DNA from 2 places in the Alterluteimonas muca genome. Region 2 is predicted to be linked to the other one. Evidence: predicted binding sites of a transcription regulator. Region 2 holds the regulator's gene; the other holds the start of a gene.

Region 1 (4,846 bases), on a different contig from region 2:
GCGCGACCAGGCTGCCGACCTGGCCGGCGAGGGCGTCGCGATCGTATGGATCCAGGGTGGCCGCCATCCGGTAGCGCTCCAGCGCCGCGGAGGGCCGCAACCGGCGTGCCTGCACCGCGCCGTAAGCCGCCTGCAGCGATGCGTTGTGGGGTCCGATGGCCACGAGTGCCTGCAGCATGTCATCGGCCCGGGCGTGATCGTTGGCGTGCGAATGCGCCATCGCGTGTGCGACATCGGCGCTGTAGCGGTCCCAGTTCTCATACCCGGCAGCCGCGCCATCGCGACGCGGCCGCGCCGGTTGCGAGGCGGCAAGCGCGGCGAAGACCGGCAGTGCGCGATCGAAGCGTTCCAGTTCCAGCCACGCGTAGCCGAGCAGGATCGTGGCGTTGACGTTGCCGGGCTCGTGGGAGACCGCCTGTTCGAGCACCGGCAGCGCCTCGGCGGGGCGCCGCAATGCCAGCAGCGAATCGCCCACGGTGGCGAGGATGTAGGCCGGCACCTCGATGTCCTCGGCAAGCAATGCGCGGTACCCGGCGGCAACGTCCTCATGGCGGTGCAACTGGTTGAGCGCGGCCAGCGCGTCCACCCTCAGCCGGGTGGATTCCCAGCGGGTCAGCCGCGGCGCCGTGCGCTGCAGCGTGCGTAGTTCCTCCAGCGCGGTGCGGGCTTCGGCCAGACGGTCCCGCGGGTTCTCCGGCAGCACTTCGGCCCAGCCGATGCGCCGCGCCACCGCGTCGCCCTCGATGCGCTCGCGCTCATGGTCGGCGAACAGGGCCGGGCGTTGCGCAAGCCCGGCGGCGGCCAGGCGCGAACTGCCGAGATCGGCCAAGGTCAGTACGCGCAGGCGGTATGCGTCGTCGTCGTCGGGGCGATGGGCGAGCCGGCGCTCGATCAGCAGCAGGGCCTCGGCATGGCGGCTTTGCCCGCGCAGATCGTCGATGGTCGCGAAAACACTGTCCCCGGCGCGGCCACCTGGGGCGGGTCCAGCGAATGTAAGCGCCTGCGCGCCGGCGGGCAGCGAAAGGACGAACAGCAGGAGCGCAAGACGGTCAGGACGAACAACGCAGGAACATCGCATGAAGTAATCGATCGGGTGGGGATGCAAAGCCGCGTCACTGCATCCCTGCGGCATTCGGCGCGGCGATACTTGCCATGTCCATGTCAACGATGCGTTGCGGGTCCGGAAAGTTCCTCGCGCGCCGTTCAGGGAGAGGCCCGATGCCGGCACGGCAGCGCTCAATTTACCGCCCGATGGGCCGATAGCCACATCGCCCGCGTCCGCGGCGCATGCCCGCCGCTGCACAGAAACCTTTCCATGCGCGACATGAGCGACCCCCCCGTCAGCACCCTCCGCCGATCGCCAGGCGGCACATCGACCGCGATGTCCATCCGCCGTGCCGAGCCGATCGGAAGCGCCGAACTGCGTGAGCTGTTCGCCACCGCCGACCAGCCGGTGCTGCTGCTGGCTGCCTTCGCCGACGGCATGGCCGGGCTGCATGACGAGCTCGGCGACATGGGCCGCTACCTGCAGGCCGCCTGCGCCGCGGAGGACTGGGTCGCGTACGGCCGTGCGATGCGGCAACTGATCGACCGGTACGTCCGCTGCATCGAGCTGGAGCCGCCATCGGCCAGCGATGCCGAGCGCCTGCGCGAGGCGCTGCGCCAGGTGCTGGGCGTTGCGCTGGGGGCACTGTTGCAACGTGAGCCCGTGCTTGCCGCGGAATCCGGGACGCTTGCATCCCGGGTACGCGAATGGCGCCCCGGGCAGGATCTGGGCGTGCTGACGCAGCAGCTGACCGGCCTCTGCACGCGGGTGGGCCTGTATGCGGAAGATGCCGACGAACAGCTGGCGATGCTGGTGGGGCTGTTCGAGCTGCTGCTGGAGAACATCGGCGAGCTGCTCGATGAACGCAGCTGGCTGCACGGGCAGATCGCGCGGGTCCGCGGCCTGCTGGGTGGGCCGATGGACCGGCAGTCGCTGCAGTCGGCGCGCGCGGAACTGCGGGACGTGATCTACCGCCAGGGCCTGCTGCGGCAGGGAATCGCCGACTCGCGCACCGCGATGAAGGACATGATGGCGGCGTTCGTCGAACGTCTTGACGGGATGGCGGTGGACACCGGCGAGTTCCACGACCGCATCACCCGACACGCACTCCGGGTGCGCGAGGCGCGCAGCATCATCGATCTGCAGCAGATGCTCGACGACGTGCTGGTCGACACCGCCCGGGTGCAGGCGCAGGCCCTGCGGGCCCGCGACGACCTGCTGAGCGCGCGCCAGGAGGTCGAAGCACGCGAACGCCATATCCAGCAGTTGGAGCAGAAGCTGCGCGACGCCGCCGGCAAGGCACGCGAGGACCAGCTGACCGGCTGCCTCAACCGCCGCGGCTTCGAGGAACGGTTCGACGCCGCTGCCGCCGCCGCGGTGCGCGCTGGCCGTCCGCTGTGCCTGGCGATGCTCGACCTCGACGACTTCCGGGCGCTGAATGCCGCGCACGGCCATCTCGGCGGCGATGCGGCGCTGCGCCACGTGGTGGAGGTGGCGCGGCTGACATTGCGTGCCAGCGATGTCATCGCGCGCTTCGGTGGCGAGGAGTTCGTGGTGCTGATGCCCGATACGCCATTGCCCGAGGCACTCGCCGCGCTGGCGCGCCTGCGTACCGTGCTCCAGCACCGTGCCCTGGCGCACGAGGGCGCGCGGATTACCATCGCATTCAGTGCCGGCGTCGCCCTGTCGGCGCCGGGCGAGGCGCTGGATGCCCTGGTCAAGCGCGCCGACCTCGCGATGTACGGGGCGAAGCGGGCCGGCAAGGATCGCAGCATGGCCGCCGCCTGATGCGGCGCCGGGCGCGCACACGAAAAAGCCGGCGCGGGGCCGGCTTCTTCATGAACAGTGGTCGGGGAGACAGGATTTGAACCTGCGACTTCTACGTCCCGAACGTAGCGCTCTACCAGGCTGAGCTACACCCCGACTGAGCCGCGCATTCTAGGGATGTGAGGAGAACTCGGCAAGGGGGTCGTGCGTGATCCAGCCGCCGGAGTGGGGCGAGCCGCTAAACTGTCGCACTGCCTTTCTGCACTGCCGGAGCCCGCCTTGATCAAGCCGCGTACCCCCGCCGGGGTCATGGAACTGTTGCCTCGCGAGCAGATCGCCTTCCAGCGCATGCTGGACGTGATCCGCCGCAACTACGAGCGCTTCGGCTTCCTGCCGGTGGAGACGCCGGTGTTCGAGCTGTCCGACGTGCTGCTGACCAAGACCGGCGGCGAGACCGAGCGCCAGGTGTATTTCGTGCAGTCCACCGGCGCGCTGGCGAACGCCGCCGCGGGCGAGGGTGCCGGCCTGCCGGAACTGGCGTTGCGTTTCGACCTCACCGTGCCGCTGGCGCGCTACGTGGCCGAGCACGAGCACGAGCTCAGCTTCCCGTTCCGCCGCTACCAGATGCAGCGCGTCTACCGTGGCGAACGCGCCCAGCGCGGGCGCTTCCGCGAGTTCTACCAGTGCGATATCGACGTCATCGGCAAGGACGGCCTGAGCATCCGCTACGACGCCGAGATCCTCGCGGTGATCCACGCGGTGTGCTCCGAGCTCGGCATCGGCGGCTTCGCGGTGCAGCTCAACAACCGCAAGCTGATGCGCGGGTTCTTCGAGGCCCAGGGTGTGACCGATGCGCAGCAACAGGCGCTGGTGCTGCGCGAGGTCGACAAGATCGACAAGCGTGGCCCCGACTACGTGCGCGAGACGCTCACCAGCGCGGCATTCGGTCTTCCCGCTGATGCGGTGCAGCGCATCCTCGATTTCGTCGAAGTGCGCTCCACCTCGCATGCCGATGCGCTGGCGCGGATCGACCAGGTGCTGGCGCAGGCGGGCGAGGGCGCCGGCGAGGCGCTGCGCGCAGGCGCCGCCGAACTGCGCGAGGTGCTGGAGCTGGTGCGTGCGCTGGGCGTGCCCGAGTCCGCCTACCGGTTGAACTTCTCGATCGCCCGCGGCCTCGACTACTACACCGGCACCGTCTACGAGACCACGCTCACCGACCATCCGGAGATCGGTTCGATCTGTTCCGGCGGCCGCTACGAGGACCTCGCCAGCCACTACACGAAGTCCAGGCTGCCCGGCGTGGGCATTTCGATCGGCCTGACTCGGCTGTTCTTCCAGCTGCGCGACGCCGGCCTGATCGACGGCATCGGCGAAAGCAGCGTGCAGGCGATGGTGGCGCTGATGGACGATGCCTCGCTCGACGACGCCCTGGACCTGGCACGCCGGCTGCGTGCCGGTGGCATCAACACCGAGGTGCAGATGGAGCCGCGCAAGCTCGGCCGGCAGTTCCAGTACGCGGCGAAGGCGGGTATCCGCTTCGTGGTGCTGGCCGGCGACGACGAGCGCTCGCGTGGCGTGGTCGCGGTCAAGGACCTGCTGCGCGAGCAGCAGTTCGAGGTGGCGCGTGCCGAGTGTGCCGAGGCGCTGCGCGTCGAACTCGAGCAGACCCGCGCGCTGGCAGGCCGCTGATGGCCGACCGGCCGACCGAATACAGGGGAAGAACACGATGAAGCCGATCCATCTCGATGGCAGGTCGCTGACGCGCACGCAGCTGGTGATGGTCGCCGGGGGCGCACCGGTCGAGCTGGACGACGGCGCGCTGGAGGCGGTCGCACGCGCTGCCGCCTTCCTCGCCGAACAGGTGCGCCGCGAGGAACCGATCTACGGGGTGTCCACCGGCTTCGGCAGCAATGCCGACAAGCTGCTGGGCGCGCATCCGCTGCGCGACGAACTTCCGGGCGTGGCGCCGTCCGGACGTTCTCTGCACGCCGAGCTGCAGCGCAACCTGATCGTCACCCACGCGGTGTGCGTGGG
Region 2 (4,846 bases):
GATCAGCCTCACCTTGCCGGCGCGCGGCTTGCCGGTGGCCTCGCGCAGGGCCGGTGCTTCGATGCCGTGGTCGATGGCGTTGCGCACCAGGTGCACCAGCGGATCGGCCAGCGCCTCGACCAGGTTGCGGTCGAGTTCGGTCTCGGCGCCGACGAGCTCGAGGTCCACTTCCTTGTCGAGTGCGCGTGCGACGTCACGCGCGAGCTTGGGGAAGCGCGCGAACACCTTGCCCACCGGCTGCATGCGGGTGTGCATCACCGCGCCCTGCAGGCGCGCGGTGGCGTTGTCGAGCGTGCTCACGGCACGGTCGAGCTCCTCGTCGCGCAGCCGCGCGCGCAGGGTCTTGAGGCGGTTGCGCGCCAGTACCAGCTCGCCGACGAGATCGACGATGGCGTCCAGACGGCGGGTGTCCACGCGTACGGTGTGTTCGCGCTCGGCAGTGGCCGCTCCATTGGCGGCCTGCGGGGCTGCCGGCTTCGGCGCGGCGGCGGCAGGCGGCGCAGGTGCGGGCGTCGGCGTGCGCGGGGCGGCCGGCGGAGTCACCTGGGCTGCGGCAGCTCCGGGCGGGGCCGACCCGTGCAACTGGTCGAGCAGCGCCTCGAATTCGTCGTCGCTGATCGCCCCGCCGTTTCCGGCTGCACCGACCGGGCCCGGCGCCGCGTTGCCGTGCAGCTGGTCGAGCAGTGCCTCGAATTCGTCGTCGCCGATCATGTCGCCATTGGCGGCGGCGGCGGCGGGCGTGGCGGTCGTGGCCGGCGGCGCAAGCGAGAAGCCGTTGACGACCGCGGCGGGCGCGCGCGGCACCTCGCTGCCGGAGTCGATCGCGTCCACCATCGCCTGCAGCCAGTCCAATGACTGCTGCGCGGCATCGAAATGCCGCGCCTCCAGCGTCGCCTGGCCGCTGCGTGCAGCGCCCAGGGTTTCCTCGGCCGCGTGGCAGAGCTCCACCAGCGGGGTCACGCCGAGAAAGCCGGCGCCGCCCTTGAGCGTGTGGAACGCGCGGAAGACCGCGTTCAACTGTTCGCGGTCGCCGGGCGTCTGCTCCAGCGCCACCAGCTGCCCGCCGAGGTCGTCGAGCAGCTCGCGTGCCTCGATCACGAAGTCGGCGGCGATTTCCGGCGAGGCGTTCACGGTGTCAGAGCCCGAGGTTCGACAGCAGGTCGTCGGCGTCGCTCTGGCCCACGGTGCCGCGATCCAGCCCCCCGACCGCCGGGCCGTGGCCACGGTTCGGGCACGCCGGCTCGTCCTTCGGCGGCAGGCCGAGTTCGCCGAAACCCTCGTGCACGCCACGCACGATCGATGCGACGCGGCGGATGATCTGCCCGCCGAGGTCCTGGTGGCTCTGTGCCAGCGCCATCTCGCGCAGGTTGTCGCGCAGCGCCTCGACGGTACCGGCCTGGCTGTCGTCGAGCGGGCCGTCCTTGAGGCGGGCGACCAGCGCACGGCTGTCGTCGATCAGGTCGAGGGTGCGATGGGTGGCCTCCTCGGTCATCGCCACCACGTGGTCGAGGCGGGCGCAGGCGTCGTCGAGGTTGCCGCCCGACGGTGCCGGGGGCAGGGCATCGAGCGCCTGTTCGAGCTCGCGCGCCAGCCGGCCGAGGCCGCTGACCAGCGTATGCGCGCGCGATGCGGCGATCGCATCGACGTGGCGGCGCCAGGCGTCCTCGTCGCCGCGCTCCAGCGCGTCGAGTGCATCCTGCAGCAGGCGCGCGACCGGGACGTCGTCCGCCACCGCCGCGTTCAAGCGCCGCCCCCGAGGCGTTCGAACACCTTGTTGAGCTTCTCTTCCAGGGTCTGCGCGGTGAACGGCTTGATGATGTAGCCGTTCACGCCGTTCTGCGCGGCCTCGATGATCTGTTCGCGCTTGGCCTCGGCGGTCACCATCAGCACCGGCAGGGTGCGGAACTTGGCATCGGCGCGGATCTCGCGCAGCAGCTCGATGCCGGTCATGCCGGGCATGTTCCAGTCGGTGATCACCAGCTCCACCGCATCCTGCCGCAGCACGGCCAGCGCGCTGTGGCCGTCCTCGGCTTCCACGGTGTTGTTGAAGCCGAGGTCGGTCAGCAGGTTCTTGATGATCCGCCGCATCGTCGAGAAGTCATCGACGATCAGCACGCGCATGTTCTTGTTCAAAAGGGGCTCCAGTAAAACGATGGCATCAGTCGTCGTCGCCGATGCCGGTATCGGCGAGTTCGAACGCGGTCAGCCGCCCGCGCAGCCGCACCACCGCCTGGCCATGGATCTGGCACACGCGTGATTCGCTGACGCCGAGCACCGCGCCGATCTCCTTGAGGTTGAGTTCCTGCTGGTAGTACAGCGACAGCACCAGCTGCTCGCGTTCGGGCAACAGGCCGATCGCGGCGGCGAGTTCGCGGCCGAATTCGCCGCGCACCATTGCTTCCTGGGGGGTGGGCCCGCCACGACGCGCGGGCTCGACCTCGCCGTGGTCCTCGACGTGCGAGTCCAGGCTCAGCACCTGGCCGCGCGCGGCGTCTTCCAGCAGGCGCATGTAGTCGGCCAGCGGCAGCCCGAGCTTGTCGGCGACTTCCTGCGCCGCGGCGGCGCGGCCGGTGGCCTGCTCGATCGAACGGATCGCGGCGGCGGCTTCGCGCGCGCGGCGGTGCACCGAACGCGGCACCCAGTCGCCACGGCGGATCTCGTCGATCATCGAACCGCGGATGCGGATCGAGGCATAGGTCTCGAACGAGGCGCCCTGGTCGGCGTCGTAGCTGCGCGAGGCTTCGAGCAGGCCGATCATGCCGGCCTGCACGAGATCGTCGATCTCCACGCTGGCCGGCAGTCGCGCCGCCAGGTGGTGGGCGATGCGGCGCACCAGTTCGGCATGCTGGACGATCGGATCCGGCGCGCTGCTGCGCTGGATGTCCTGGTAGTGGCGGGCGGCCATGCTCATGCCGGCACCCCCTGGCGCAGCATCCGCTCGACGAAGAACTCGACATGCCCGCGTGGCGCGGTCGGCGCCTGCCAGCGGGCGGTGCGGCGGGCGATCTCGGCCAGCGCACGCGCCGACGGGCTCGACGGGTAGGCGCGCACCACCGCCTGCTGGCGCTGCACCGACATCCGCAGCCATTCGCACTGCGGAACCGCGCCGAGGTAGTTCAGCGACACGTCGCCGATGAAGCGCTCGCACACGCGCGACAGCTTCTCGTACAGGCCGCGGCCTTCCTGCGGGCTGCGCACCATGTTGGCCACCACCTGCACCTGGCCGACGCCGCGCTCGCGTGCCAGCACCTTGATCAGCGCATACGCATCGGTGATCGACGCCGGCTCGTCGCAGACCACCACCAGGGTGTCCTGCGCGGCCTGGCAGAAGGTCAGCACCGAATCGGTGATGCCGGCGGCGGTGTCCACCACCAGCATGTCGAGATCGCGCTGCAGGTCGTTGAAGACGTTGACCAGCCCGGCATGTTCGGCGGGGCGCAGTTCCGCCATGTGCCGGCGGCCGGAGGCGGCGGGGACGATCATCACGCCCGACGGGCCGTCGAGGATCACCTCGTCGAGGCTGCAGCGCCCGGCCACCAGGTCGGCCAGCGTGTAGCGCGGCGACAGCCCCAGCAGCACGTCGACGTTCGCCAGGCCGAGGTCGGCATCCAGCAGCAGGGTGCGCTTGCCGAGCTCCGACAGCGCGATCGCCAGGTTCGCCGACACATTGGTCTTGCCCACGCCGCCCTTGCCACCGGTGACGGCGAGGGTGCGCACGGGGGCGGGCACGGGCGGAACGGCGACGGACATCGGCGGCAGGGTCTCAGGCGACAGCATGGGTGTGCTCCGGGGCGGAATGCTCGGATGCCATGGGCTTATCGGCATCGCGGCGGAGATCTTCAAGGCGAAGTACCAGGTGGGCCGCATTGGCCCGGCTCAGGTCTTCAGGGATGCGCTGGCCGTCGGTGGTCCAGGTCAGCGGCAGCTGGTGGTCGACCACCACCGACAGCGCGCTGCCGAGTCGGCTGGTCTCGTCGAGCTTGGTCAGCACCACGCCCTGCGGGCGCGCGTGCTCGAAGCGGCGGACGACTTCATCGAGGTCGGCGAAGTGGGTGTTGGCCGGCAGTACCAGCAGGGTGCGCACCTGGCGCGCGGCGCGCAGCCAGTTCAGCTGGCCGGCGAGGGCACGGTCGCGCTGGCTCAGGCCGGCGGTGTCCACCAGCACCAGCCGGTAGTCCTGCAGCTTCTGCAGCAGCTGCAGCAGGCCGGCCTCGCTGTCGGCCTCGTGCACGGCGATGCCGAGCTGGCGGCCGTAGCTGTGCAGCTGCTCGCGGCCACCGACGCGCGCGGTGTCGGTGGTCACCAGGGCGACGTCGCGCGGCTGGTACTGCGACGCATAGAGTGCGGCCAGCTTTGCAATCGTGGTGGTCTTGCCGGCACCGGTCGGGCCGACCAGGGCGATCACCCCGGCCTCGTGCAGCGGATCGACCGGGCAGATCGGCAGCCTGCGCGAGATCAGGCCGAGCATCAGCCCGCGCGCGCGGTGGGCCGGGGTGTCGGCGGGAATCTGCAGCACCACGTCGCGGGTGATGCCGGCATCGAAACCGTAGTCCTCCAGCAGTTCCATCGCCTGCGCGCGCACCGGCGAGCCGCGCAGGCGCTCGTCGGTGAGCCGCGCCATCTCGCGTTCGATCATCGTGCGCATCTGCGCCAGTTCGTCGCGCATGCGCGCCAGTTCGCCGTCGCTTGCAGGCGCGGGTGGCGTGGGCACCGCGGCCAGCACCGGCGCGGGCGGGGCGGGCGGTTCCGGCAGCGGCTCGATCATCGGCGCAACCGGCGGACGGGTGCGCGCCAGCAGTTCGGCGAAGGCGGGGCCGTCGAATTCGTCGGCGACGTCGAGTGCATT

The links. Region 2 encodes FliA, which starts transcription of late flagellar genes. Its sites were predicted from a motif close to TAAAGTTTNNCNNNCNNNGGCCGATAA; they were not measured.
Region 1: a site for FliA is predicted at 1,237-1,263, ahead of LDO11_RS07640 (GGDEF domain-containing protein). Genes of this name have one in related genera too.

What each region holds. Positions count from the first base shown of each region.
Region 1 covers NZ_JAIWPS010000004.1:128,154-132,999, forward strand. Annotated here, with positions in the region: gene pgaA (poly-beta-1,6 N-acetyl-D-glucosamine export porin PgaA) at 1-1,078, opposite strand, end outside; gene LDO11_RS07640 (GGDEF domain-containing protein) at 1,382-2,833, shown strand; tRNA gene LDO11_RS07645 (tRNA-Pro) at 2,892-2,968, opposite strand; gene hisS (histidine--tRNA ligase) at 3,092-4,501, shown strand; gene LDO11_RS07655 (HAL/PAL/TAL family ammonia-lyase) at 4,539-4,846, shown strand, end outside.
Region 2 covers NZ_JAIWPS010000001.1:637,048-641,893, forward strand. Annotated here, with positions in the region: gene LDO11_RS02860 (chemotaxis protein CheA) at 1-1,131, opposite strand, end outside; gene LDO11_RS02865 (protein phosphatase CheZ) at 1,136-1,744, opposite strand; gene cheY (chemotaxis response regulator CheY) at 1,741-2,133, opposite strand; gene LDO11_RS02875 (RNA polymerase sigma factor FliA) at 2,159-2,911, opposite strand; gene LDO11_RS02880 (P-loop NTPase) at 2,908-3,777, opposite strand; gene flhF (flagellar biosynthesis GTPase FlhF) at 3,764-4,846, opposite strand, start outside.